DNA from 3 places in the Cellvibrio sp. pealriver genome. Region 1 is predicted to be linked to each of the others. Evidence: predicted binding sites of a transcription regulator. Region 1 holds the regulator's gene; each other region holds the start of a gene.

The links. The regulator sigma-54, encoded in region 1, starts transcription at its own class of promoters, with help from an activator protein. The targets are predictions, from matches to a motif close to TGGCACANNNNTTGCNNT.
Region 2: the regulator sigma-54 is predicted to act here: its motif matches at 8,777-8,794, upstream of VC28_RS07515 (alginate export family protein).
Region 3: the regulator sigma-54 is predicted to act here: its motif matches at 8,162-8,179, upstream of VC28_RS03985 (PEP-CTERM sorting domain-containing protein).

Annotation. Positions count from the first base shown of each region.
Region 1 is NZ_KQ236688.1:2,389,091-2,399,370, forward strand. Features, by position in the region: gene lptC (LPS export ABC transporter periplasmic protein LptC) at 1-306, shown strand, start outside; gene lptA (lipopolysaccharide transport periplasmic protein LptA) at 353-841, shown strand; gene lptB (LPS export ABC transporter ATP-binding protein) at 841-1,566, shown strand; gene VC28_RS10410 (RNA polymerase factor sigma-54) at 1,771-3,435, shown strand; gene hpf (ribosome hibernation-promoting factor, HPF/YfiA family) at 3,570-3,860, shown strand; gene ptsN (PTS IIA-like nitrogen regulatory protein PtsN) at 3,955-4,404, shown strand; gene rapZ (RNase adapter RapZ) at 4,416-5,285, shown strand; gene VC28_RS10430 (HPr family phosphocarrier protein) at 5,317-5,589, shown strand; gene yjgA (ribosome biogenesis factor YjgA) at 5,691-6,209, shown strand; gene VC28_RS10440 (YhdP family protein) at 6,257-10,280, opposite strand, start outside.
Region 2 is NZ_KQ236688.1:1,746,245-1,756,524, forward strand. Features, by position in the region: gene VC28_RS07470 (2-oxoglutarate dehydrogenase E1 component) at 1-673, opposite strand, end outside; gene VC28_RS07475 (succinate dehydrogenase iron-sulfur subunit) at 875-1,579, opposite strand; gene sdhA (succinate dehydrogenase flavoprotein subunit) at 1,598-3,370, opposite strand; gene sdhD (succinate dehydrogenase, hydrophobic membrane anchor protein) at 3,370-3,741, opposite strand; gene sdhC (succinate dehydrogenase, cytochrome b556 subunit) at 3,735-4,109, opposite strand; gene VC28_RS07500 (citrate synthase) at 4,752-6,032, shown strand; one part of gene VC28_RS19530 (IS3 family transposase) at 6,141-6,483, shown strand; one part of gene VC28_RS19530 (IS3 family transposase) at 6,483-7,348, shown strand; gene VC28_RS07515 (alginate export family protein) at 7,407-8,621, opposite strand; gene VC28_RS07520 (glycoside hydrolase family 3 protein) at 9,112-10,280, opposite strand, start outside.
Region 3 is NZ_KQ236688.1:971,928-982,207, reverse strand. Features, by position in the region: gene VC28_RS04005 (rhomboid family intramembrane serine protease) at 1-846, opposite strand, end outside; gene VC28_RS04000 (TonB-dependent receptor) at 1,105-3,723, shown strand; gene VC28_RS03995 (glycoside hydrolase family 53 protein) at 3,851-4,957, shown strand; gene VC28_RS03990 (glycoside hydrolase family 2 TIM barrel-domain containing protein) at 4,994-7,396, shown strand; gene VC28_RS03985 (PEP-CTERM sorting domain-containing protein) at 7,511-8,092, opposite strand; gene VC28_RS03980 (LysR family transcriptional regulator) at 8,381-9,256, opposite strand; gene VC28_RS03975 (NAD(P)H-dependent flavin oxidoreductase) at 9,328-10,280, shown strand, end outside.

The DNA of each region.
Region 1 (10,280 bases):
TACGACACAGACACCAAAGCGCCATGGCAAGTTACCGCCAATACCGGGCGCAGTGAGGCAAACGGCGAATTGATCCGCCTGCTCGATAACGTGCTCATCCAACAGCAAACGCCCACCCAGGGCTTGATACAAATCACCACCAGTGAGCTGCAAGTGCGCGCCAGTGAACAATTCGCGGAAACCGACAAAGCTGTTAAGATGCGCAGCGCCAAAGGTCAGATAGATGCACTAGGTATGGATGCCGACCTGGCGCAAAGTCGGCTTCAGTTAAGATCCCAGGTTAAGGCAGTTTATGATCCCCGCTAAATTACGCTATTGGTTATCTCCTTTGACGCTCATGTTGGCGGCAATAATGTCCCCAACCACAAGCCTCGCATTACCCAGCGACAAAAACGAAACCATCCGCGGCTCTGCTGATAACCTCACGGTAGACCAGAAGAACGGAGTGGCGACCTACACTGGCTCGGTCAAAATCCAGCAAGGGTCACTTATCATTTCCGCCGATTCTATTGTGATTCACACCAATCCCGACAGCAGCGTCGAAAAGATGATTGCAACAGGCAATCCGGCACGCTTTCAGCAACAACCGGAAAAAGACCAAGGCATAGTGACTGCCGCCGCCAAGCAAATTACCTACACCCCCAGCAATGAACATCTGGTACTGATTGAAGATGCCTCTGTTGAGCAAAACGGTGCGGTAATGAGCGGCCCACACATTGATTACGATTTAGTCAAAGAAGTAATGAAAGCCGCAGGTAACAACAACAGTAGCGGCGGTGAGGGGCAGCGCATCGAAATTGTGATCCCACCCAAAGCCGGAAAAGCCGAGGATGCGCAGTAATGCCCAGTTTGCACGCACGCCATCTCGCCAAAAGCTACAAAAAACGCAAAGTGGTTATTGATGTATCCATCACGGTGGAAAGTGGCAGCATCGTCGGATTGCTTGGCCCCAACGGCGCAGGAAAAACCACCTGTTTTTATATGATCGCTGGTTTGGTGCCTGCCGATAACGGCACCGTATTGATTGACGAGCGAGATATAACCCAACTGCCCATTCATGGACGCGCCCGTGCAGGTATTGGCTATCTCCCGCAAGAGGCGTCTATTTTCCGTAAGCTGAGCGTGGCGGATAACATCATGGCAATTCTTGAGACCCGTAAGGATCTCAACCGCCAGCAGCGTGATGAAAAACTGGAATCACTGCTCAACGAATTTCATATCACCCATATCCGCGATAGCCTGGGTATGGCCCTCTCCGGCGGTGAGCGCCGCCGCGTGGAGATTGCCCGCGCACTGGCGACAGATCCGCAATTTATCCTGCTCGATGAACCTTTCGCCGGTGTTGATCCTATTTCGGTCAATGACATCAAAGAGATTGTCCGTCACTTGAAAGACCGTGGGATTGGCGTACTGATTACCGACCACAATGTGCGCGAAACACTGGATATCTGCGAAACAGCTTATATCGTCAGTGAAGGGCACATCATCGCCGAAGGTGATGCTGAAACTGTGCTGAGCAATAACAAAGTGCGCGAAGTGTATCTGGGCGAGCATTTCCGCCTCTAAACCCTACTTTCAGACGGGATTTCCGGTGTTACAAACTGCCCATTCCCTGCGCGTTTAGTCACACACAAACAACTTGACAAGTAACATTCTTTATACATTAGGCATAAAGCTTGCTTAAGCTTGTTGCTTGAGGCGCAAACCCTGACTAAACTCCACGTATACCGATGTTTTTCATCCTGCGTTTAAGGGTTTGTCGTCCGTACAATGAAGCAATCTCTCCAGCTCAAACTCGGCCAACAGCTGACCATGACCCCACAGTTGCAACAGGCAATCCGCTTGTTACAACTATCAACTCTGGATCTGCAACAGGAGATCCAGGAAGCGCTCGATTCCAACCCCATGTTGGAGGTTGAGGATAGCTTCGATTCTCCCACGCAAAACAGTGACTACGAAGGCAGCGAACAAGACAAAGCGGATTATGACCGCCAGCTGGAAATTGCAGCAGAAAGCGGTACCGATAACAGCGCAGAGTTTACTGCCAGCGACAATTTCTCCGCGAGCACCGATAACTACGCTGATAGTTACAACAACGACAATAACTACAATGAAAGCGATAGTTTTGGTGAAAGCGACACTTTCAGGGAAAGTGAATCCATAGGCGATACCGATGTTTATGGTGAAGGGGAAAGTTTTAGCGCCGATAGCGGTGACTGGAGCGACTCTATTCCCAGCGACCTTCCCGTGGATACAAGCTGGGATGATGTCTATCAAGCCTCATCCAGCAGCAGCTCCAGCAATTACGACAACGAAGATAGCGACTTTGAAAGCCGCCGTGCTGCCACTGACTCCCTCTACGATCATTTGATGTGGCAACTTAACCTGACCCCTATGTCAGACAGGGATCGCATTCTGGCTATGGCCATCATCGATGCAGTGGAGCCCAGCGGCATGCTCTCCATCAGTATCGAGGAAATCTTTGAAGGGATGGGTAGCGATCTCGATGACCTGGAACTGGACGAAGTTGTTGCCGTACAAAAACTCTTGCAACAATTTGACCCATGTGGTGTGTGCAGCCAGAACCTGTCCGAATGCCTGTTGGTACAACTGCAGCAGTTTGATCCAAAAACGCCATTGCTTGATTCGGCAAAATTAATCGTCAAACAATATTTGCCGGTGCTAGGCAGCCGCGACTACCGGCAATTGATGCGCCGCACCAAGCTAAAGGAAGCTGAGTTAAGTCAGGCGATTGCCCTGATCCAGAGTTTGAATCCGCGTCCGGGCGATATTATTGCCAGTGGCGACACCGAATATGTTGTGCCCGATGTATTTGTAGAAAAACGCGATGGCCGCTGGATTGTGGAGCTGAATCCGGATATTGCGCCGCGTTTGCGTATCAATGCTGATTACGCCTCTATGGTAAAGCGTGCCGACTCCAGCAGCGACAACACCTTCCTCAAAGACAATTTACAGGAAGCCCGTTGGTTCCTGAAAAGTTTGCAAAGCCGCAACGAGACCTTACTCAAGGTGGCAAGTTGTATTGTTGAAAAACAGCGTGGCTTTCTGGATTACGGTCCTGAGGCGATGAAACCGCTGGTGTTGCACGATATTGCTGAAATTGTAGAAATGCACGAGTCCACTATTTCACGTGTCACCACACAAAAATACATGCATACCCCGCAGGGTATTTTTGAGCTGAAATACTTTTTCTCCAGCCATGTCAGTACCGACAGCGGCGGAGAATGTTCTTCAACAGCAATCCGCGCCATCATCAAAAAACTGGTCAGCGCGGAAAATCCAAAAAAACCGTTGAGTGATAGCAAAATTACCGACTTGCTCGCCGAGCAAGGTATACAAGTCGCGCGCCGTACTATTGCCAAATATCGCGAATCGCTCAACATTCCACCATCGAATGAGCGCAAAACAATTTAACCTGATGCAGATGATCACATTGGGAACTTACTGAAAAGTTTCAGGTACATTTAATAGTTCGGACAAAAAATTCATGGATGTAATGCGAGGTTACCTAACCGTAACCGTTTTGTTTCTAGCGAGAGGAAGTATCTATGCAAATAAATATCAGCGGTCATCACGTAGAAGTTACCGATTCAATGAGAGATTACGTTTCCAGCAAACTGGAGCGCTTGAGCAACCATCATGACCGCATTACGAGTACCCATGTCATACTCTCGGTAGATAAACTGATCCAAAAAGCAGAGGCCACTATTCATGTCAGTGGTAAAGATTTATTCGCCGATGCAACTCATGAAGATTTATATGCTGCCATCGATGCCTTGGCCGACAAGCTCGATCGCCAATTAATTAAACACAAAGAGAAAATGCGCAGCCATCGCTAGGGCGATGCGTGCACTGACGTTAACCATATGATGCGCACTGGTTGCTTTGGCACCAGTCGCCATCGATCAGGGAGATGCCCAGCATCACTTTTTTATGCAAATCCAATCCCTCATCAGCCCCGGCCGCACACTCTGCGGCGTAGACGGTGGCAGTAAAAAACGCGCGCTGGAGTTACTTGCCAACACCATCGCCCAAGACATTCCCGATATCGATGCTGACGAATTGTTCCGCCGGTTAATTGGACGCGAGCGACTTGGCTCCACAGGTATTGGTCACGGGATCGCCATTCCACATTGTCGTGTTGAAAACTGTAGCGGCACAGTGGGCGCATTGATCACCCTTGCCGATCCTATCGACTTTGATGCAATCGACTCCCAACCTGTCGATATTCTATTTGCCATGCTGGTGCCGGAAGATGCGCACAGCGAACATCTGCAAACCCTCGCAGCACTGGCAGCAGCACTGAATAATGCGGATTACCGCCAGCGTTTGCGCGCCGCATCCAGCAATGAAGCGCTCTTCCAAGCAGCCTTAATGACGTAAGCGGGTTCAATATGCATCTGGTAATTGTCAGCGGCCTTTCAGGTTCAGGCAAAAGTACAGCACTCCATGTTCTTGAGGATGTGGGGTTTAACTGTATCGACAACCTTCCCGTCAGCCTGCTACCTGCGCTCGTTGCGCAAATCCAGATTCACAAAGATGACCAACATCGCTTTGCGATTGGCATAGATGTGCGCAATGCCTGGCAGGACTTGGCCATGTTCCCGCAGATGATCAGCACTCTGAAGGAAGCACACCTGCCCTTTCGCACACTTTTCCTGGATTCACAGCCATCGGTATTGATCCAACGCTTCAGTGAAACCCGGCGCAAGCATCCACTGTCTGACAAACACACCAGTTTGGCAGAGGCAATTAATGCCGAGCAGCAATTATTGGAGCCCATCCGCGATTGTGCGGATCAGGTGATCGACACCAGTCATTTAAACCTTCACGAATTGCGCGATCTGGTCAAAGAACGAGTCGTTGGTCGTAGCGAATCCACCATGGCAATTTTGTTTGAATCCTTCGGTTTCAAACACGGTGTGCCAGTAAACGCCGACCTGGTATTTGATGCACGCTGCCTGCCCAATCCGCATTGGAAACCGACTTTGCGGCCACAAACCGGGCAAGATCCTGACGTTATTGAATTTTTGGAGGAGCAGGTAACCGTTAAGGAGATGTATGAAGACATCGAACATTACCTGACGCGCTGGTTACCGCGCTATCAATCCAATAACCGCAGCTACATTACGATTGCGATTGGCTGTACCGGCGGGCAGCACCGCTCGGTTTATCTGGCAGAGCGACTGCAAAAGCATTTCGACAAAAGCTTCCACGATGTACAAGTGCGTCATCGCGATATCAACAAGCACAAGAAACACTAAAACTTTCAAGAACCAAACACAGACCCCGGCAATGTTTACTGACACTCTCGACATTATTAACAAGCGCGGCCTTCATGCCCGTGCCGCCGCCAAGCTCGCTACGCTGGCCAACCAATTTCAGGCCAAAATCATGGCGCGAGTGGGGGAAGGCAATTGGGCGGATGCCAAAAGCGTAATGTCATTGATGCTGCTTGCCGCCAGCTGTGGAACCTGCTTGCAAGTCAGCGCCGAAGGCGATGATGCAGAAGCAGCAATGAATGCGATACGCGCACTGATTGCAGATCGCTTTGAAGAAGGCGAATAAATCACCTATTGTTTAACAAATAGCCACGCAGAGGTTGTTGTTCGGCAGCAACTCCTCTAAGCTGCGCGCCCTTTTATTGATTCAACCGCGACCGCATTACCATGGTTTACAACTACGACGATATCAACCCAGATGATTACATCCTGAGCAAATCGCAGGTCAAGCGCGATATGCATGCGCTGCAAGCATTGGGTGAAAGTTTCATCAATATGAATGAAAAGCAGCTGGCACAGCTTCCCTTAAGTGAGGAGCTATTGGATGCCATCTATCTCGCACGCAAAATGCCACTTAAGGATGCGCGCCGCCGCCAGATCCAGTACATCGGCAGGCTGATGCGCGAAGGCAATCACGAAGAAATCCAGGCTGCGGTCGATAAAATGCAAAACCGCAGCGACCAGTACGTACATCGCCAACATCAAGTTGAACGCTACCGCGATCTGTTAATCGAAGGCGATAAGCAAATTTTCCAGACATTGGTGACATCCTGCCCAGGTATTGATGTGCAGCACCTGCGCCAGTTGATCCGCAGTGCGCAAAAAGAGCGCGAAGAAAACAAGCCACCAGCGAGTGCGCGCAAATTGTTTGGCTTTATCCGCGACCAACTGGAAAAACAGGATTAGTGATTTGTCTAACTGACATTCAAAAATAAAGGCACCTGAGGGTGCCTTTATTTTTGAATACTGGGATCATCGGGAGTGCGCAGATTGTTCGTCTCAGGTGGTTTTTGTTCTTCTTTTTTGACACTGTCACGCAGGCTTTGCTCACTCTCAAACAGTCGGTTAAAGCGCATCTTGGGATCATCCCAACTGCCTTTAATGGTGTAACTGACACTTGTCGCCTGATCGACCTGCTTTTTGAATAGTTTACTGACAATGTAAATCCCAGCCGCTGCAGGCAAGCCCGTCGCCAGTGCGGTGTAGAACGTCATGTTTCCTGCCACCGGTAAAGTCGCGACCAAACGGGTATTCAGGGTTTCATCGCGTAGATTAATACTCCCAGCCATTTGCATACCACTCGACGGGGTCTTCACCGCCAGAGGCTCTTCAAAAACCAAAACGCCCTGATTGAAACGTACTTTGCCGTTGACGTGATCGTAAGCAAGCCCGCTCTTGTAAAGATCAGAAAAATCAAACCTGAGCCGCCGCGCCAGAGTGTCAAAGTTGAGAATCGACATCAGGCGCAATATGCCATCGCCAGCACTGGCATCCCGTTTGAAGCTGCCCTCTTCAATCTGGATCGTCATTTCACCGCCAAGATTGACCAGTGCAAAATCCTGTGGCGAACCGGGCCAAAATAAATCAGCTTGGTAATGTGCTTTTTTACTTTCCAAGGTGTCCGGTTTATCCCAGGCACGCAGCACTTCGGCCATATTGCCAGCACTCAGGCTGCCAATAAATCGTGTTTGCACCCCCACAGGGGTGTGTTGCCAGATTAACTTGGCACCTTCCGCAGTATTGTCGATACTGCCTATTGTCACTCCACGAATACTGCCGCGGATGTTATCAATTACCGCCCCTTTGGCATCCGGACGCACCCGCAAGGACCAGTTGCCGTAATTGTTGCCATCCATAAACAAGGCTTTGAGGGTGATATCAGCAAGCGGAAGTTTACGAGGATCCAGAACCTCTTTTGGGGTTTCCGCTTTTGGCTCTACCGCGGGTGCCTCAAGATCGCCGACAGCGCTATTGGCATTGCTCGCCAAACCAAGTGCTTCGCGGCTCAGGGAGAGCCGTTCAAGATCAATTTTCAAGGGTACAAATTGGTTATTCGGCACCATCACCTGACCAGCAAGAACCGCATTGTCTAGCTGCAGCTCCCAACCTGCAGGCACAGGCGATGCGATAACATTCAGGTTTTCCAGCACAACCGCACCCAATTTGTACTGACCCAACATCAGTTCCGCACGAAAGGGCAATCCAGCCACTTGTCCAGCCGTATCATCAGCCGGCGCTACTGCGGCAGAGGAATCCTGCCCATAGGCAACCGCGGGCGCTAAACGCTTGGTGTAAGTCTGATAGCGTGCCTGCACTTTTTTCCAGACATCCAGATCAATGCCGGGCAAGAATCCAGACACCAGAAACTCAGGTTGATCACTGAGTTTGGCATCGCTAGCAAGAGCAATATTGGCATTCAGTAGGCGGTTATTTGTGCGCTCCAGCCGTAACAATGCCTGGACATCCGCGTTATAACGCACATCTATTTGCGCCTGTTTCTCTTGCAACCAAAATTTGAAATCCAGCGGGCGCTGTTCCTGCGCTGTTTTTCCGTAAGGCGCTGGAAGATCGATAGCAACGCCGGTGAGATTACTGCTGATACTGACCAGCGCAAGCGCCTGTTCGGTAAACGCATCTGCTGATACGGCAGGCTCTGATGTACTGGCTGTATCGGCTTCAGGATCAGTCGTGATTTTTGGGGGACGATGGAACAACTCTACCACCGCCTGATAAGGAAGCTGCCCGCTCATAAACAGCAATTCCGGGCGCTTACTCCACTGGGCAAGGTGATTAATGTCGGCTGCACCACGGATATTGATCAGGGTTTTGCTGTGATCTTTTGCTTTTTGGTTGCCGAGCTGCACTTCAATTGGCTCATCAAAAAAGCGCGCAGTGAGAACATCGCTACTGATTCCGGTATCGCTGTTGTAGCTGATATGGCCGTGCAAATCATCCAGGCTCAAATTGAGGTTTTGCAGCTCAAAACGAGGGACTCTCAAATCCACTTCGACTTGCTGGTGCATCCCCTCAGGCTTTTTTTCACCCGTCCCGATAGGAATATCCAGATCGAGACTGGCCTGCATATCGCCTTGCATAAACCAGGAATCCATACTGCTGCCGAGATACTGGCGCAACATTCCCTCACGCAGTACGCGCACACCGTCGCTGGCATCACCCTGAATCTGGCCAGTCACTTGTAACAATGAGCCTTTGCCTTGCGCGCGCGGAGCAACCCGCACTTCAGCGCGTGCTACCCGGCTATTGAAAAGCGCTGCATCATCAATGCTGGCAGCAACCCGTGCATCGCTCACCAGCAGGCGGCCATCCAACTGTGCCAGTGCTGGCCACCCGGGGTGATAGTTGAGCTGGGCATCTTCCAAATCCAGATACAACTGGTAGGTGCGCGCCATAGGATTTTTAGTGTTGAGCGTACCGCGATAGACAAACCCGGCCTCAGTTGCCACACCGGTATTTTGTATACCGATACTTTGCTCCAGCCAGGTTTTCAGGCTTTCGGGTATTAAAGCAGGGGTGTACTTCTGATAAAGCCCTGCATTGAGTTGCTGGCCGCCAATCTGTAAATAGAGGTCGATATCGCCGGTATTGCGCTTCCAGGGCAAGGATAACCACATATAGCCGCGCGCCAACTCATTGCCCTTCTGGAACTCCAGCTGACCGCTGTTGACGTAAATCTGGTTTTTTTCCGGCTGCAGATGCCAGGCGACCTGCCCTTTGGCACGGTCATATTCCATAGGGGCGGCGTAGGTTGGCTGGTAGTGCATAGAGAAGAAGCGGCGCGAGTCTATATCGACAAAGCCGCCCTTTTGACCCGCTTGCAAATACCCGTCAACACCTGCCAACGCGGGTACGCCCTGCCATGCATTGACCGCGACTTGATCGAGGTTGGCGCTCACCTGCCAGTCTTTGGGCTGCCCCAATGGCATCGTTAATTGCAGGTTGCGCAAGTGACCGCGCGGCGACAAAGTTTTTAAAAAATTGCTTAGCTTACCATCGCCCAGAGCACCGGAATCGATGAGCATGCTCGCAAGGCGGGATAAATCCAGCTTGTCCATGCTGACTTGCAAGGGGCGCTTAAAACCGGGGGATGCCACGGCGACATTAAGATCACTGATGTGCTGCTCTTTCATCGCGGCGTTGATGTTTTGCAGCCCCAATTGCCATTCGCCACCAGGTAGCCAAAAACCGTTCAACTCGGTAGAGAAGCCATCCAGCGACAAGCGATTTTCACCGACCGGGAGCGACAACCGCTGCAAGCCAAAACGGCCAACCAGATCATACCCTTTACCTTCTGCCCTGGTCTCAAACCAGATATTGGCATCAACCCGCCCCTCGCTGCGCACATGGGTATTAGTGCTTCCGCCAAGCAAAAACGCACTGGCCGCTGCCACTGGCTCGCTGGTAGGAAAACGGTTTAATTGCAGATAGCCACTGCTGCGGAAGTGCTTCTGGTTACGTGGATCGCCCCGGCCTTCGATGAGCAGATAAACACTGCGCGGCTGGGCATCAACATCCACTTGCAGGGCAAGGCGGTGAAAGTCACCTGCGTTTTCCAGCAGCAGTGACGGAGAGTCCAACACCACCTGCTCGCCGGATGTAAATAAAAAGGTCAAATGACTGCGCTGGAATTCAATCCGCGAGGAGAGCAGCAGCATGTCAATCAGCGAGTCGAGCTGTACCTCTTGCTTTTGTTCATCCGTCCGCTGTGGCAACCCGGGAATATGCCAATGCCCCTCAGGAGTTTGTACGAAGGACAGATCCACTTGGGTGAGAATGAGGTTGGTCCACACAAGGCGGAAATTGAGCAGGGATTCGAGGATATCCAGCCGCAGCCTTGCGAGCTTGAAGGCTGCTATGGGCTGATCTGATTGGCTATTGATCGTGAAATCTTGTATGACCAGACTGGGTTTCAAACCATTCCATTCGGCATCAATACTGCCAATTGCCACCTTGGCATTA
Region 2 (10,280 bases), 640 kb from region 1:
CAAGATGACGCTCAAGACCTTCAGCAGCTGTTAAACGTTCCAACAATGCCAAACGTTGTTCTTTGGTAAACTCAGGGTTTGAGCGAACACTCTCAAGACGTTGTTGCAACCATTGTTTTTCCGCCAATGGCGTAATATGCATAATTTCAGCGCCGATATGACCGCAATAGGTTTTCTCTAGCGCATCAATTATTTCACGCAGGGTTGCTTGCTCTTTACCGATAAATAAAGTGCCGCTGCTGAATACAGTATCAAGATCTGCATTGGTTAAACCATGAAATTGCAAATCCAAATCAGCAACAGGTTCGCGCACCATTAATCCCAGTGGATCGAGCTGTGCTTTTTGGTGGCCGCGGAAACGATATGAGCTAATTAATTGCAGAACTTTAATTTGTTTTTGTTCGTGCTCTGCACTCACTGAGCCATTGGCAACAGTCACGGTACGAACGCGGGACTTACCCAATTGTTCAAATTGTGCGCGAATGACCGAATGGGGAGTGTCTTGAGTCAGTACACCATTAACACGTGGCAACTGATCGAAGTAGTTACGCCATTCTTCAGGAACGGCATTAGGATTGTGTAAATACGTGTCGTAGAGCTCTTCGACGTAAGCAGCGTTCCCACCGGAAATATGAGACGTACTCCAAAATTGCTCCATAATGCTGTCTTGCATTCCACCCACCTTAATCTTTGGGGACTTGTCCCCTGCTATCAACTAGCGGTTAGCTACCAAACGCTTTCAACTTGTGATTAAAAGCGCCGCTTTTAAGTCGCTATCACCCAAGGCGACAACGGACAGTTTTGATTTAACAATCGCAAATTGCTCATCAAATCATCAAATTTTTGCCTGCTTCAGATACGCAAAAGCGCCACCTTAGGTAGCGCTCTGTAATAACATGTTGCGTATATGGCCAATTGCTCGTGTCGGGTTCAACCCTTTGGGGCAAACCGCCACACAGTTTTGGATACCATGACAACGGAACACACTGAAAGGGTCATCCAGATTGGCCAATCGTTTCTGGGTCGCCAGATCACGACTATCTGCAAGGAAACGGTAAGCCTGCAACAAACCAGCAGGACCAATAAACTTATCAGGATTCCACCAGAAAGAAGGACAGCTGGTTGAGCAACAGGCGCAAAGTATACACTCATAAAGGCCATCAAGCTTCTCGCGATCTTCAGGAGATTGCAAACGCTCGATTGCCGGTGCGGGCGTATCGTTCTGCAGGTAAGGCTCAATTTTCTTGTACTGATCATAGAACTGGGTCATATCGACAACCAGATCGCGGATCACTGGTAAACCAGGTAGCGGGCGCAAAATCAGCGTGTTATTTTTCACGCATTCAGAAATTGGCTTGATGCAAGCCAATCCATTTTTACCATTGATGTTCATTCCGTCTGAACCACACACACCTTCTCGGCATGAACGACGATAAGCCAAAGACTGATCTTGCGCTTTCAATAACTCAAGGACATCGAGCACCATCAGGTCTTTACCCTGGGTATCGATCTCATATTCTTTCATGTAAGGCGCATTATCAGTTTCTGGGTTGTAGCGATAGACTTGTACTTTCAACATGATTCCTACTCCCGATGATTAGTAAGTGCGTTTTTTGGGTTGGAAAGCTTCCATAGTGCGCGGTTTGAAGTTCACCGCACGCTTGCCAACGCGCTTTTCGCCGGGGAAATACATGGAGTGACACAACCAATTGGCATCGTCACGGTCTTCAAAATCTTCACGGGCATGAGCACCGCGAGACTCTTTACGCTCTTCTGCCGCAATTGCGGTTGCTTCAGCGACTTCGAGCAAGTTTTGCAATTCCAATGCTTCAATACGCGCCGTGTTGAAGGCGTTGCTCTTATCGGTGATCGCCACATTTTCGATGCGCTTGCGCAATTCAGCCAGCTGCTGGATACCCTTCTGCATAAACTCACCTTTACGGAATACACCGAAGTAGTTCTGCATGATGGTTTGTAGCTCTTTGCGCAGAACAGCCGCACTTTCACCACTGCTAGAGCTGTTGATCTTATTCAAACGCCCCATAGCTCTATCAATATCAGCCTGGGTTGCATCGCGATGCTCGATACCTTCACGTAGCGCTTTTTCAATATACAAACCCGCCGCGCGACCAAACACCACAAGATCCAGCAGTGAGTTACCACCGAGTCGGTTAGCGCCATGAACAGATACACAAGCCACTTCGCCGCACGCAAACAAACCATCGATGACAACATCGTTGCCATTTGCATCGACAGTCAGTGCTTGGCCATTCACGTTAGTCGGAATTCCACCCATCATGTAGTGACAGGTTGGAACCACTGGAATTGGGGCATAGACAGGGTCAACGTGAGCGAAGGTACGCGATAACTCACAAATGCCTGGCAACTTGCTTTCGAGAACTTCTTCACCAAGGTGATCAAGCTTCAATAAAACGTGGTCTTTATTAGGACCAACACCGCGACCAGCAATAATTTCCTGAATCATGGAACGTGCAACTACATCGCGACCCGCAAGATCTTTTGCGTTGGGAGCGTAACGCTCCATGAAGCGCTCACCTTCAGAGTTGATCAGATAACCACCTTCTCCGCGGCAACCTTCGGTGACCAATACACCAGCACCGGCGATACCAGTTGGATGGAACTGCCACATCTCAATGTCTTGTACCGGGAAGCCGGCACGCAATGCCATACCAACACCATCGCCGGTATTGATATGTGCGTTTGTGGTAGAGGCATAAATGCGGCCTGCACCACCCGTTGCCAATACCGTTGCCTTGGCTTTTACGTAAACAGTTTCGCCATCTTCAATATTGATCGCGATAACACCGACAACAGCGCCATCGGCATTCTTGACCAGATCAACCGCAAACCATTCATTAAGGAATACAGTTTTATTTTTCAGGTTGCCTTGGTACAGGGTATGGAGCAAGGCGTGACCGGTGCGGTCTGCCGCTGCACAAGTGCGCGCTGCCTGGCCACCTTCACCGAAATTTTTGGATTGACCACCAAAAGGACGCTGATAGATACGACCTTCTTCCGTACGGGAGAATGGCAAACCCATGTGTTCCAATTCAAATACAGCTTCGGGGCCGACTGAACACATGTATTCGATAGCATCCTGGTCACCGATGTAATCGGAACCTTTTACGGTGTCATACATGTGCCAACGCCAATCATCGTTTGGATCTGCACTGGCAATCGCACAGGTGATGCCGCCCTGGGCAGACACAGTATGTGAACGAGTTGGAAATACTTTAGTGATTACAGCAGTTTTGTAACCGGATTGAGCCAGCTGCAATGCTGCACGCATGCCAGCACCACCACCACCAATCACAATACCGTCAAAAGAAATAGTGCGTATAGTAGACATTAGTTAATTCCCCAAATTACCTGAACACCCCAAACAAGATAGGTGACTGCGACTGCACCCAACACTATCTGGGCGAATATACGCAGGAAAGTCGCTTTGGAGCCTAACAGGCGGGTAGTTAAATAGTCTGTAAGCACTGCCCACAAGCCGATCCATGCATGTGAAATAAAGGAAAGCAATGTTACGAGGGAAAATACGCGCATCCATAGTTGAGCATAGAGTGATTGCCACTGCTCATAAGTCAACTCAGGATTCAGGACAAGATATGCCACGATAAAAATAGTGTAAGCCGCCATCACGGCTCCGCCGACGCGCTGAATCAACCAATCATAAAGGCCGCTGCGTCCGAAACTGGTTACTGAAGTTACCATACCCAAACCCCCGCCAAAACGATCAAAACAATGGCCACTGCCAGCGCAAGCTTCGCACCCATTTGACCGCCTTTCAGTGACTCACCAATGCCAAAATCCATAATTAAATGACGAATCCCCATTGCAGTGTGGTAAGCCAATGCCGCTAAAACCACCCATAAAATAGCCTGGCAAACTGGATTGGCACCAAGATCGCGAATACTATTGAAGCCTTCTTGCGAATCCAGGCTGGCATCAAGCATCCACAAAAGGAAAGCAACGCCTGCAAAGAGAAAAATGCCAGAGATACGATGAAGAATGGAAACGTAAGCAGTGATGGGAAGTTTTATCGTAGATATATCGAGGTTGACAGGTCTTTTCTTGTTCACGGTCTATCTCACCTGGTTGCCCGTCGCGGGCAGGTTTAAGAATAAGCGCTTCATTTTTTATCACTCATCAGTGACACCAAACGAAACACGCCCTGCAAGTCGCGCAGCATTATAGAGACTGACCTCTTGAAACACAAACAAAAACCCGAATCAAAACCTTCATATTTATAAGCATGAAAACGCTTTTGGATTTTTAACGAAACTTTTACGCAACACACTGATTTTAATAAAATATTTTTATGAAAACGCACTCAATGTGCGCATTTTTGTAGGCGCGCCCCAGCGAAGTGCAAGGGGTTAAATGTATTTTCCAGGCACTGATAACAACCTCATTTGCGCGACCCTGAAAATCCTGATGAAGACAAAAGAATTTGCCACGTAGATACGCCAAAAACTTTCGCCTTAACAAACAAGTCATCTATAATGCGGCTCGCTAACGGCAGCGTCAGCAAACCACACATAGCTGACTAGTCCATAAAAAGTAGCCGGCCCATAACGCCACACATGTAGAAAGCAGACCCGTGATGGCTTCTCACTCAAAGAGGCTGGCCAAAACAAACTGTCTACAGTTTTATTCGATGAGCAGAGCGAAACATGCTTCTCTCAAGCCTTAAGTCCAATCAGTAAGCACAGGAGTCAGTAATGACTGACAAGAAAGCACATCTCAAGATTGATGGCATTGATACGACGATTGAATTGCCTATTTATTCAAGCACTATCGGCCCTGATGTTATCGACGTTACCAGCATTACCAAGAATGGCTTTTTCACGTTTGACCCGGGCTTTATGTCCACCGCCTCATGCGAATCCAAAATTACGTTTATTGATGGCGATGAAGGTGTGTTACTCCACCGCGGTTATCCGATTGAACAACTTGCTGTATCCTCTGACTATATCGAAACCTGCTACCTCCTCCTGAATGGCGAACTGCCAACCCCCGCGCAAAAAGAAGAATTCACTACTGAAGTTAAAAAGCACTCAATCGTAGACCCCTCTATCGCCGCCATCATTAAAAGCTTCAAGCGCGAATCTCATCCGATGGCGATCCTGTGCAGCGCTGTCGCAGCACTGGCTGCGGTGTACAACGATGAAATCGATATCACCAATGCTGATAGCCGCAAAGTGACCGCTTATCGCTTGATTGGCCAAATCGCCACACTTTCTGCGATGGTATATAAACACCGTAAGGGTGAAGAGTTTGTTGCGCCAGACGCCGGTCTTGATTACGCCGAAAACTTCCTGAATATGACATTCGGCACAGCTGGAAAACCATCCAATGTGAGCAAAACGATCGCCAAAGCAATGGATAGGATTTTTATCCTGCACGCCGATCACGAACAAAATGCATCGACCTCCACCGTGCGCCTGTCAGGCTCATCTGGAACCAATCCTTTTGCAGCAATTGCAGCTGGAATTTCAACATTGTGGGGCCCAGCCCATGGCGGCGCTAATGAAGCCGTATTGGAGATGCTGGAAGAAATTGGCACAGTTGACAATATTGAAGCATGCGTTGCACGCGCCAAAGATAAAACTTCTGGTTTCCGCTTGATGGGATTTGGGCATCGCGTTTATAAAAACTTTGACCCACGCGCAAAGGTAATGAAACAAACCTGCGACGAAGTATTGTCAGAGCTGGGACTGGAAAACGAACCTTTGCTTGCGATTGCAAAACGCCTTGAGCAAATTGCATTGGAAGATCCCTATTTTATTTCCAAGAAGCTCTACCCGAACGTTGATTTCTATTCCGGGATCATCATGAAAGCCATTGGTATCCCAACAGAAATGTTCACAGTAATTTTTGCGTTGGGACGTGCTGTTGGTTGGTACTCTCATTGGAACGAGATGGTCAGTGGTGCCTATAAAATTGGCCGCCCCCGCCAGCAATACACTGGTAGTCCAAAGCGTGACTACCCTAAAAAATAGTTATGCTTTTGAGCAATAAAAAAGGCCGCAAATTTGCGGCCTTTTTTATTGCGATGACTCGTCCTGAATAAAGTTGACACTTTTCTACTCTCTACTGAGGAAAGTGTTATGAATCCCGTTATTAAACGCACCCAGCGTGATTACTCTCTCGCCTTTAAATTGGCTCTTGTCGATCAAATCGAAAAAGGAGAGATGACTTATAAACAAGCCCAGTCTCGCTACGGTATACAAGGCAGATCTACAGTCTTGTGTTGGCTGCGCAAGCATGGTCAACTGGATTGGTCATTAGGTTTACCAGCAAAAGGCCTCCTCATGTCCGATAATCCTCGCCCTCAAACGCCAGAACAGCGCATCAAAGAACTGGAACAGCAGCTCGCTCTAACCCAACAAAAAGCGGATTTTTTCGAAGCGGTGGTTGATGTACTCAAGCGCGACTATGGAGTCAGCGTGGTAAAAAAGCCGCACGGAACATCATCCAAACGAAAACGTTAGCGGGTTTATCCGTTGTCCGTGGTTGCCAGCTACTCGGCATCAGTCGGCAAGCCTGGTATCAACAATGTAAGCGGGTGCGACAACGAGAAGTGCACACGCAGATACTCCTTGATGCGGTGCAGCGTGAACGTGCATTACAACCCTGCATCGGAACGCGCAAACTACAGCGCTTGTTACAACAATCCGCATTGGTTGTGGGGCGAGATCGACTGTTTGCTTTGCTGCGCGAACATCGCCTGCTGGTTCCCACCAAGCGGGCTTATCACAAAACAACGCACAGCCATCATCGCTTTCGCAAACATCCCAATCTTCTGAAGCCTGGTGAACATCAAGTGATTCCGCAACGACCAGAACATGTTTGGGTGGCTGACATTACCTATTTACCCGTGCATCAGGGCGAGGCCTATTTGAGTTTGGTGACCGATGCCTATTCTCGCAAGATTGTGGGGCATTGCGTCCATGACAATCTGAAGGCTGAGTCAGTAATCGGTGCGTATAAACAAGCACTACAGCAGCGACGCAGTGGTGATGAGCTCATCCACCATTCAGATCGGGGTATTCAGTATTGTTCAGCGCAATACCAGAAATTGCATTATCAATACGGTGTTCATTGTTCGATGACGGATGGTTACGACTGCTATCAAAATGCGCTGGCAGAGCGTGTGAATGGTATTTTGAAAAGTGAGTTTTTGATAAGGAAACCCAGGGATCTTGCAGAAGCAAAAGTGATGGTGGCCGAGTCGATTCGGATCTACAACGAACGTCGTCCGCATCTATCCCTAGAATACAAAACGCCCGATGAGGTGCATCGGGCGTTTGGATAAATCAGTGTCAACTTATTTCAGGACTGGACACGAATAATATTGGAAATTACAGTCTGGTTTAAAAATTCCAGTCTGCCATAAACCAGAATTTACTAGTGTCTTTAAATGACGCAACATCCCCCATTGAGAAGTCAGCGTATTTTGCTGTCAACACAACAGAACCGATTTTTTTGCTGACACTGAAATCAATTTCATTACCATAATCAAGATCACCCTCATCAGAATCAAACTGATGATAACTCACCAAAAATTGGGCTCCAGCAGCACTCATGCCCACATTTAGATACTTATCCTCAATACCTGCGACCGGTGTATTCAAGAACTTATCAGCCCATCCCTGGAAAGCATGGAGAGTTGCCAGCGGTGTTGCAAAGCCGTACTTACCTTCATCGGATCCCAGCACTTCATAGCCCAATGTAAAGACAAACCGAGAAATACTGAGCACACCTTCAGCAAGGAAATAATCCGCATCAAATGCACCTGCTACACCCGCATCTTTTTGCTTCGCATATTCGAGATTATATGCAAACATGCCATCGGTCGCACTCTGCCAGCGCACACCAAACGTATCGTTGCTTAACCCTTTTGCTGCAATTGGATTTTCCACATCAAGCAAATAAGCGTAAGCAATTAACTTTCCTGCTTCAAAACCTGTGTAACTCAGGTTCAATACATGACTATCATGATTGTGATCCCCCTGGCTCACATTATTTTCACCAAAAATACGATTTACATTTTTAATATATGCGTAAGTAACATTTGTGTAGCGAATTGTTTTATTGGTGAAGGATATTCCGTCATAGGTCTGCTCATTTTGCCTCCACCCCACATTTCCGACAAAGCGGGCATTATCAAGAACCAAACGCTGACGACCATATTTAATTTGATTGTTAAATGTAGTGTAGGAAATAAACGCCTGATTAACTTCAGTTCCTTCAGGGTCAGCAATAACTGCAGTACCGGGATTATTGGGATCACCTGCAGGCGCAGTTCGATAATCGACCTTATTTGTTAATTCTGTTACGTCATCAAATTCTGCTGAAAAACCAAAGCCATTCCATGCACCAGACTGATATGACAAACGCGAACGAGTCGTCAACGCATCAGAATCCTTTAGACCATCTTCACTGACATCTTCATAGCGAGTGCGAAAATTTACCTTTACCACACTTCCTTGCTGCATCGACTCTGTAAATGTTTTTGCTGACACAGCAGGGACCAGACAAGCTAACGATGTGACTGCGGAAAGAAGATGGATCGCATTTTTTTTCATAGAAACTTCCCCAATAAATTTTCATTGATGTGTGCTTGGTCGATCATCAACATTTTTTAAACAAATTTAGAATTTATTAAATTTGTTTATCATCGTGCACTAAAAAAGAATTTTGTAAATTTGTGCCGACGATGCAGAGATGACTGAAGAACACTAGAGCAACGCTTATGCCAATTGATTTTTTAAACCATTTGCAGGGAAATAATTCATTGCTAATCAAGCAGATAGGAAAGTTATAAAAATTCGGAAAAGAAAATAGGATTTTTTATGAACGCACCTTTACAGGGACACGCAAGACTTTTGCGCGCCATTTATAATCAAAAATAAAATTAATATTGCCCCATGCCAGGGCGTTAAATTGCACCACGCTTTTTGCATTTGCACAAAAACATGACACAGTCATGTGAAAAAACGCTCAGTAGCAATTACAAGACATAAAAAAGCCGCACAAGGTTTGTGCGGCTGATAGACTACAATTCGATGCCCAACACTATTGGATGCGAACACTCGCATCTTGTGCCAACTCTTTTTCAATACGCACCTGAGAGAATGAAATATCCATTTTGCCATTCGATACCAGCGCAAATGGCTCCAGAATTAATGCAAATAATTCCCGAGGCGTGCGCTTCAAGCCAAAATCAGTGCCCGCATCCGGATAACACTGCAAATCAACTATTAGCGTGCGCCAGCCAGTCCCGACTATAGCTGACAGCTCTTTTGAAATTTCAACCTGGGAATAACACGAAGGACCACAACCAATACGTACCCATGCATTATTGGCAGGTGCCACATCAACTTTGATATCAAAAACCAGAGAAGATCTGGACTCATAATAATCACTTAACACCTGTCGATTTGGCGTTGATAATGCGACCAAACCCTCACCTTCTCCATTCCATACCGCACGGCGCGCATCTTCCTGCACATCGCGATCAACACAGGTAACTTCAAGAGTCGATACACGGGCAATATTGCCATTGAGAGTAGCACGATCGTTATTTTTGCCTTCCAGTATTACGCTGTAAGCCCCCAGGGGGCGACGATTGAATAGCTCCAACACCACTGAGCCCGACTCTAGAGCAATACCCTCTTCCGGCAGATCATCTTGCAGTGCATCAACATCGCCGTAGCGCAAACCAAATCCATAAGCAAAAAGGGGATCATAGTTGTCATCACCAATATTCAATGGCCCTTGATCCGGCGATTTGGGCCAGGAAAAAGCCAAGCGCCCCGTTATTGGATAGTTAATTTTTTCTTCCCGGGTTTTAAAAATCACATCAGCAACACCTGCACCCTCCGTACCTGGCTGCCAAATAACGGCCAGAGCATCAACGGCATTCAGCTCACGGTTAATCCACATGGGGCGCCCCGTTATAAATAATGCGACAACAGGTATCCCCTGCTCTTTTAGCTGCTTCAATAATGCAAGATCGCTGGTATCACCCGCTTTTAGCAATTGATGCTGAATATCCCCCTGCATTTCCGCATAAGGATCTTCGCCAAATATCACAATCGCCACATCGGGTTTTTCAGTAAACGTGCCATCAACACTAAGCGTTGCATTACCGCCCGCAGAGGTCACTGCTTGTTGGATTCCCGACCACAAGGTGGTCGCGCCAGGGAAATCATCCATCGTATTTCCGGTACCCTGCCAGTTAA
Region 3 (10,280 bases), 1.4 Mb from region 1:
GCCAGCATGCGCCATAAAGGCAACGTTTGATCCGGTATCTGTGTAATAGCTGTAAATTTCCTTGCCGATATAAAACGGCAAAATAAGCAGTGCTGGCGCGCGGAAATAACCCACCAAAAAGAAAAACCAATAAAAAAATTCGATCTTCTTTAAACGAAATACCGCAAGGTACATTGCCATTACGCCAGAAATTGCACCGGACGCTCCCACCAACGGCGTTGTGCTCTGCCAATCCGAAGCGACTTGCGCAAAACCGGCTGCCACACCCGAGAGCAGATAGAAAAGCAAAAATCGCCAATGGCCAATCGCCGCTTCAACGGCAAATCCGCACACAATCAGGAAAAACATATTGCCCAGCAGATGCATAATGTCGCCGTGCAAAAATTGGTGTGTGATAAAACTGAAAACGCGCAAATCGCTTGCGCGCAAGCCATTGGCAATAAAACTGATCGATTGCATTTGCTTGTGCAATAACGCGCGGTTAGGTGCCCACTGGTCGTAAGCATCCGGTAAAAAATGTTGGCGGGCATTTTTTTGCAAATACGCGTAGAACTCTTCACGCATCAAAATATCGCTCACAATCAGCTCAACCTGATTGGCTTGATACTCACGGCGATACTGTTGCAATAACTCCTGCTCTTGTTGCTCTTCCAGGTATTTTTCAAATACCGGCCACTCTTGCTCCAAAAAGCCCTGCTCCTGATACGACATCATGGACTCAAGTATTTTTTTGGTATCCCCGCTTTGGTAGAAAAAATAAATCATCACATTGAGCAGAACCAAGGTGCACAAAATGATGGGAGCATTGCGCCAATCCAGCTGCTTTTCGGTGGGAACTATAATCATGTGAAACGCTAATCCTTTCGTTATTTATTAATAAAGTCTTTAGGGCAGCTACTGTCTGCATGCCTGTAGAACGATAACACCAGTGCCAGTATAGAACCCCGGCCGCTTATTTGGGCGACATACAACAGCCAGCGGTTTTTCAATGCCCTCACTATTCATCATACAAATACAGCCGCAGTGCTTGACTTATCTTAACCCTTCAGCAAAAATAGCTTATAAATATGATTTATATAACAATCAATAAAGAGAGGACATATTATGAAGCACACGCCATCAATTCGCTTTCCCCGTACCAGCCTGTTTTTAGCCATGAGCCTGCTAGCGCCGCTGGCATCAGCCCAGGATACCGCCGCGGACAACTCCGTTGAGGAGGTTGTCGTAACCGGTATGCGCGCCTCATTAGAGAAGGCCATTGCCGTCAAGCAACAAAACACCAAGGTGATGGAAGCCCTGGCGATGGATGATATCAACGCCACCCCTGCTGTTACCATCGCTGAAGCACTGGTTCGTCTGCCTGGCATTAATGGCTCGCGTGACCGCGGCAATGAAAGTCAGGCGGCCATCCGTGGTCTTGGCCCACGAATGGTGTTGGGCACCGTGAATGGCCGTGAAGCCGCAAGCCCCGAGCCTGGCCGTGCCATCCGCTACGAACAGTATCCATCTGAATTGGTATCGGCAGCGGAAGTTTATAAAACCCAATCTGCCGATTTGGTAGAAGGCGGGATTGCTGGCACCATCAACCTGAAAACTATCTCTCCCCTTTCACACACTGGCCCTGTGGCAACTGTGCGTGTGGGTGTGCAGCACAACGAAAGCGCGGAAGACATTCCGGATTACAACCCGCTGGGCAACCGGTTTAGCGGTGCGTTTGTCCATCAATTCAGCGATACCTTTGCGGTCGCGATCGGTGCCTCAACCCAAACCCAAAAGAACGCTTATGGCTCCCTGCAAGGCTGGGGTTACAGCACCGGTAATTGGGATCTGGATGGACAAGGTTCTAACGGCAACACGCCATGGGGTGTTGCGGCAGAAATGAAAAAGCTCGATACCGACCGCGATGGCGTGATGACCACTTTTGAGTGGCAGGCGAGCGATGCGCTTAACGTGAAATACGATGTGCTCTACACCAAATTTGCGATGGACGAGCAGCAAAACCAAACCTGGGCACAAGATATAGGCTTGAACCCGGGCCCTTGGGGCGGTTGGGGTATAGAAGACACCAATGCCGATGGCCGCCCGGATAATCTGTTAAGCAATGTGGTGATGGATGGCAACAAAGCCGTCGCTGCCACCATTAATGGGTGGGAAGGCCAGATCCGCCACGTGATTGGCGCGTATCAACAAGAAAACAGTGGCCTTACCCAGGGTTTGAAATTCAGCCACACCGGTTTTGACAACTGGCAAATCGATGTGGATCTATCGCACTCCACTGCTGAGCGTGAGAACTACTGGAACGCGATTTATCTGGATCAGTACGCCGAAACCTGGAGTTACGATACCCGCGGTCGCCCTTCTATCACCGCACCCGATGGCTCACCACTGTTGTCACCAGAAACAGCGGCTTACAACTGGATTGGCAACGCCAACGAAGGTTCAACGCTGGAAGACAAATTGCAAAGTGCGCAGTTTGATATCAAACGCGATCTGGATGCAGGCCACTTGCGTGCACTGAGCTTTGGTGCGCGCACTGCTGACCGCGAGAAAGAAGTGATCTGGACGGATTTCAGCATGAGCCGCAGTGTTGATAACGGCATCGCGGTCGCCTTCCCCGAAGGTTTCCTGAGCAGTTATACGCTCGGCGCTTTCGATACGATTCCGTTCCTGAATGCACCGTCTTACGCAAAAACCGCTGAACTTATCTATGGTGGCGTTGCGTTTGATACGGCTGCCGTCAATGAAAGCCGCTATTGGAAAGTCGATGAACAAAACGATGCGGTTTACGTCAAGCTGGATTTTGAAGGCCAACTCGGCGGCTTGGATTACAACGCAAACATCGGTGTGCGTCAGGTTGATATCAGCACCAAGAGTTACGCATTAAACGGCGAGCATGTCGATAACGATTTCTCCAAAGCCCTACCAAGCGCCAGCTTGAACCTGGATTTGGATGACACTCGCAAATTGCGCATTGGTGTATCGCAAGCGATTTCACGCCCACCACTGGATGAGTTGCGCGCAGGTCAATATATCAGCGCGATCAACACCGGAAGCTCCGGCGGCGCAGGTAACCCGTTATTGGATCCATTCACTGCCGACCAAATTGACGTTGCTTATGAATGGTATTTTGCGTCTGAATCGCTCGCCGCATTGAGCCTGTATTACAAAGATATTAAAAATTATATTGGCAACGCGACGGTGGGTACCTTCACCAGCCAACAAGGTACATTTGAAATTTACGGGCCAGTGAATGGCGATGGCGGTTACGTGCGCGGTGCAGAAGTGACCTTCCAAATGCCATTGGAATTTTTACCCGTTGAAGGCTTTGGTATTTATTCCAACTACGCGTTTGCCGAATCCAATATTTATGAATTCGCGCCTTCAGATAACCCATTACCTATGGCCGGTCTGGCAAGGGATACCGCAACGCTGGATTTGTGGTACAGCAACTACGGTATTGATGCGCGCTTGGGGTGGAAATACCACTCGGCTTACACCAGTGCGTTCAGCTGGGACAGCTATGACCTGACCACGCTGGATGCAGAATTAGGTGTTGGCCTGAGCCTCGCGTATGAAATCAATGAACATTACAACGTGCGTTTTCAGGTGTTTAACCTCACCAACGAACCACTGCGTCTGACGCAAAATAATGATTCAGGCAACCTGAAACGTTTTGATGATTATGGCCGCAGTTATTTGCTGGATTTCACCTGGAAGTTGTAAGCATTGGTTTCTGCTTTTTTGTTTTGTCATGAATGAACCCTTAGTTTACGGCTGCTTCGGCAGCCGTCTTTTTAATACGGGAACATTCTGGCCTCTGCGAAACTATCCCTAATAAAAAAGTATGTATATGAAAAACTGGCTAACAAAATTCCTGTTTATTTTTGCGCTCATCCCTGCGTCTAATTGGGCAGCGCAACCCTTCTATGTCGGTGCTGATTTATCCTACGTTAATGAAATGGAAGATTGCGGTGCGGTGTATCGGGATAAAAATAAAAAAGTAGATCCATTTACACTCTTTGCCACTAAAGGAGCCAACCTTGTGCGCGTCCGCTTATGGCATAACGCACAATGGACAAAGTATTCAAACTTGGACGATGTCAGCAAAACGCTGCAACGCGCCAAAAATAACAACATGAAAACCTTGCTGGATTTTCATTACTCAGACACTTGGACAGATCCGGAAAAACAATTTATCCCAAAAGCCTGGGCGCATATCACCGACACCAACGAATTAGCCAAAGCGCTCTACGATTACACGACTGAAACACTATCAGCCTTGGATAAACAAAATCTGCTGCCCGATATGGTGCAGGTAGGCAACGAAACCAATATTGAAATATTGCAGCAGGAAGCCAGTATTGTTCACGGCATTCCGGATTGGCAGCGCAACGCCACCTTGTTAAACAGTGGCATAAAAGCCGTGCGCGATTACAGTCTGGCAAACGGAAAAAATATCCGGATTATTTTGCATATCGCCCAACCGGAAAATGCACTCTGGTGGTTTAAACAAGCCAGTGAAAATGGCGTAACTGATTTTGATATTATCGGGCTCTCGTATTACCCACAGTGGTCTACTTACACCCTGCCCCAATTACCCGATGCGATTAAAAAATTAAAAGGCATTTACGGCAAAGAGGTTATGATTGTCGAAACCGCCTACCCCTGGACGTTGGAGAATTTTGACAAAGCCAGCAATGTATTGGGCAAGCAAGCGGTACAACCTGACTTTCCTGCGACACCTAAAGGCCAGGTGCTGTATCTGGTAGCATTGACCCAATTGGTTAAAACCGCCGGTGGCTCAGGAGTTATATACTGGGAGCCAGCATGGGTCAGTACCCGTTGCACCACTTTATGGGGCAAAGGCTCGCACTGGGAAAATGCCAGCTTTTTCGACGCAGCAAAACGCAATAATGCACTGCCAGCGTTTTTGTTTTTCTCTACAAACTACAAATAAAAGACACACATACCAAGATCGACAAGTGAGAGCCATATGAACAACATACTAAAAAAATTATTGGGGAAAAACCTGCCTCCGCTCCATCGTCTGCGAACCGGGTTAATGGGTTTGGCACTGTGCGGATTCATAACAGCCTGTTCCCCCACACCCGATCCTCGCCTTGCAGCGATTGCAGCCAATGACCAACCTTACAATACCGGCTGGCAATTTTTCCGCAGTGAAAACGCATTGGATTTAGCCACCGCCCAACAACATCAAGATTGGCAAACCATACAAATTCCTCACACACCTAAAATTGAACCGCTTGTTGTGAATGAACAATTCCAGGGCGATGCCTGGTACAAAAAAGTCATCACGCCGGAAGCCGCCTGGAAAGAAAAACAAATCGCACTGAAATTTGAAGCGGCAATGAATGTTGCCGAGGTATGGCTTAACGGTGAAAAACTCACCACCCATGTTGGCGGCTATTTACCTTTTACGGTCAATCTCACCGAAAAATTAAAATGGGATTCTCCAAACGAGTTGATGGTAAGACTGGATAACCGCGATAACCCCATTACCGGGCCAAAGCCATTAAAAGATCTGGACTTCAATACCTACGGCGGAATTTATCGCTCGGTACAATTGCAGATCAATAACGATTTGCATATCACCGATGCGGTCGCCGCCGGTAAAAAAGCCAGCGGTGGTATTTTTGTTACCTATCCGCAAGTCAGCAAAGAACAAGCGATGGTGAGAATTCAGACTCACGTTTATAACGCTCACTATGACCCTAAAAAATTCCGTGTAGTACAGCGCTTGATGGATGGCGAAAAAGTAGTCGCAGATCAAACCAGCCCACTGCTTTCTATTACCGGAAAATCCGATCAGGAAAATATTATTGAATTACCGGTAACACAACCGCGTCTGTGGTCACCCAAAACTCCCAACCTATATCAATTAGTGACGCGCGTTTATGAAGGCGATTCACTGGTGGATGAAAAAACCACACGCATCGGTATCCGTGAATTCAAATGGGTTGAAGGTCAATTATTGATTAACGGTGAAAAAACATTTTTGCGCGGCGTGAACCGCCATCAGGAATATCCTTATGTAGGTTATGCAACCTCTGATGCAGCCGATTACCGCGATGCGGTGAAAATAAAATCGGCAGGCTTTGATTATGTGCGTCTATCGCACTACCCGCACTCCCCTGCCTTTATGGCTGCAGCCGATGAATTGGGACTGGTATTGCTGGATTCTATTTTAGGTTGGCAATATTTTTCTGAAGACCCTGCATTTCAGGCACAGATCCAACAAACCTGCCGCGACCTGATCCGCCGCGACCGCAACCATGCATCGGTCATGGCATGGGAGTGTTCACTCAACGAATCCTGGATGACAGAACCTTTTATCGATTCATTAACCAACATTGTTCACGAAGAATATCCGGGATCAATGTCTGCCGGTTGGCAGGAATACGGTTACGATATTTATTTACAGGCGCGCCAGCATCGCCTGGAGCATTACCAAGAGCCGAATAAACCTTATATCGTCAGTGAATATGGCGATTGGGAATACTATGCGATGAATGCAGGTTTGAACCAAACCGCGTGGGCCGATTTATTACAGGCAGACAGAAGTAGCCGCCAATTATTGAGCGACGGTGAAAAGCGTTTGTTGCAACAAGCATCCAATATTCAGGAAGCGCACAACGATAATTTTAATACGCCCGCTTTTGCCGATGGCTATTGGGTGATGTTTGATTACAACCGCGGTTATGCACCAGATCTGGAAAGCTCGGGCATTATGAGTATCGACCGCTTGCCAAAATACAGCTACTACTTTTATCAAAGCCAGCGCGATGCCAATGAAGTCTCCGACAAATTTGCCTCTGGCCCTATGGTATTTATCGCGAGCGAATGGAACGAGCATTCATCACTGGATGTGCGCGTATTCAGCAACACCGATGAAGTGGAATTAATCCTCAACGGAAAAATTATCGCCAAACAAACACCAGACCAAAACAACAACAGCAAAAATCTCAAGCATCCGCCGTTTACTTTCAAGGTAGATAAATTTGCCGCAGGTGAGCTCAAAGCGATTGGTTATATCGATGGCAAAGCCGCTGCTGAATACAAGGTCGTTACCCCAGGTGAAGCTGCGCGCTTGCGCATGTCAGTGGATACCAGTGGCAAAGCGCCGCAAGCCGGTGTGAAAGATGTGGTGTTTGTGTATGCGCAACTAGTGGATAGCGATGGAGATCCACTGCGCAGTAATAACGTACCGGTCAATTTCTCGCTCACTGGCAGCGCAACCTTGATAAGCCCTGCAGAAGTAGTCACCAGCAATGGTATCGCCAGTGCGCTGATTGAAATTGGTGATTCATTAGCAGGCATTAAACTGACCGCAACATCCGACAACTTACCTGCAGCAAGTTTGGACATTGCGCGATAACATGCTCAAACCCAACAGGTTTTATAACGTTTTTTACAAAGCCTAACGTAAACATAAAAAGCCCCTTTTTTCAGGGGCTTTTTATTTGCCTTACCGACCCGAAAATGATTTCTACTAACGGGCTCGCTTACGTGCAAAACCAAGCGCAGCAATACCCAAACCAAACAACGCAATTGACCAAGGCTCAGGAACACTTGTGCCGATATTCGTAAACACAAATTGATGATCGTTGTAATCAAAATCACCCAGCTTTGGTAAATCCTCAAAACCAACATAGGTTCCCACAGGAATCAAACTATCGCCGCCAAAATCAGTGGCATAGGCGTGATTTTTTGAATCGGAATTAAACCAGGCAACTGAATACCAAGACGAGCTGGTGCTTAATACCTGCAATTCAAACATCAAGGCATCGCCTGCATTTGCAGTGCCCAACACAAGAGAATCACCGTAAACCGAGGTATCGTTTTGCAGCCCATAAATACCCGTTGATATTCCATTAATCCACAAACCAATCCTGCTGACATAACTTGCACTGGTGGCAAAAAAATACGCCGTAATATCACCATCCGAAGCAGCGACAAACGAATTTTCAGTCGCTTCAAAACCAACGTCGGGGTACGGGATGGGGCCTGCTTGCGCAGATAAAGCCAAACACGAACATAAAGCAGCGGAAACAACACTCAAATGTTTTGACATAACCAATCTCCATGTAATGAGACAAAATGAATGTAAGGCATGAGATGACGATCACTAGCATTAACATGGACGGCAAAAAATATGCCACGAAAATTCAATATAAGAACACCATGGCGTTATAAATCAATCTGCTAAAAATAAACATTTCCTCCCATTTTCAGGGGATTATCTCTGCTCTATGGTGCGCATACTGATTTGTTCAGTGCAACTTTTACAGAAAACCGCACCGCAATGATGCAATGGAGTGTGAGCTGAAAATTGGTACTTATGTAATGTGATTTAGAACTGTTATCGCCATACAATTTTTTGCCGGGAAATCGCACGCAAGTTTTCAATCGCTTTATGAACTGTTTCGGATGTATCGCTATCGCGATAGATTGCATAAATTGGGTAAATAAATTCAGGGGCGTTGGGGACCAAAAACAACTTATCTTCTTCAATGTAACGCTGCACCACTCGCGCACGAAAATAGCCCGTACCGGAACGCTGCAATAAATACTCTAGCGCTAACAAACCAAAATCAATCGACAGTTCTGCGCGGCGTTTGCCAGGGAATGCAGAATCGTGTTGCTGCTCATATACAGGCCCCCAATCAACGTAAATATAAGGTTCAGGTATGGCGGCTGACACCATCACTAACTTTTCTTCCAATAATAATTCGATTTTTAGTCCCGGTAGATATTCAGGGCGGTACACCAACGCAACATCCAGCACACCGTGACTGACACGACTAATTAGCGAACTGGCTTCACCCGTCTCGACTTGAATAGCCAGAGCACCGTAACTGGAACGCAAATCGGATATCCAATTCAGCAGCAGCGGATTCCACAAAGCCAACTCCCCACCAACGGAAATGGATTCAGTTTTGGCCTCTGGTAAGGGCACATCAAACTTTGCTTTTCCCCACAACTGGACAATCTGCATCGCGTAACTGACAAAACGCTCGCCTTCCGGTGTAAGGGATGCGCCAGCGCGGTTACGCACAAATAATTGGCAACCAAGTTGCGCCTCCAAATTTTTAATGCGCGCCGTCACCGTTGTTTGGGTGACATGCAGCCGCTCCGCCGTTGCAATAAAGCTACCGGAACGCGCGATATCCAGAAATGTTTTTGCTAGTTCAATATCCATCGATTTAATACCAATTTTTTTGATATTAAAGTGCATTTAAATTCATTATTCAATGTTGTTGATAGCCAATAAGATAAAACCAATGCCATAGAAACTATCTGACACCTATGTATCACCCCGCTTTATATACACCACTCACCGATTTATTAGGCTGCAAATACCCTATCCTCTGCGCAGGCATGGGAGGCGTCGCACGGCATAAACTAGCAGCTGCTGTGAGCAATGCTGGTGGATTTGGCTGTTTGGGAATGGTGCGCGAACAGCCGGAATTTATCCGCGAAGAAGTTCACCGCTATCGTTCACTTAGCAAAAAACACTTCGCGATCAATTTGATTCCCGCCGCTACACCTACAGAATTATTGGATCGCCAAATTACCGAATGCATAAGTCTGGGCGTACGTTACCTCGTATTTTTTTGGGATGTTAATAAAGACATCGTCCGTCGCTGTATTGATAACGGCATAACGGTAATACATCAGGTGGGTAGTAAAAAAGATGCCGAATTAGCACTTGAAGCTGGCGCCAGTGTTTTAATTGCGCAGGGCGTTGAAGCGGGCGGCCATGTGCGTGGCGATACTTCACTGTTTGGCTTATTGCCGGAAATAAGCGCACTGAGCCCTGTGCCTGTTGTTGCATCGGGCGGAATCACCACAGGAAAAGGCCTTGTAGCGGCACTCGCTTTAGGTGCACAGGGCGTAAGTTGTGGCACACTTTTTTTAGCCACCGAAGAATCCAACGCGCATGATTTTCACAAAGAAAAAATTATCCGCGCAAAAGCGGCCGACACCCTGCTCTGTTATGACTTTCATCGTAATTGGCCCATCAAAGCTGCAGTCCGCGTGCTAAAAAATGCCATCACTGAAAATCCTTACCACGATTACAAACATTTTCCTGATCGCGCTATTGGCGAACAGGATGGTGCAGCAATTTATCCATTCTCTACTGATTCACCGCTTAAAGGCGCAACAGGCGATCTCGCCTCTATGGCGCTTTACGCAGGCCAAGGCTGCGCAAATGTCAGGAAAATCAAATCAGCCGCAACAGTAATTGATGATTTTAT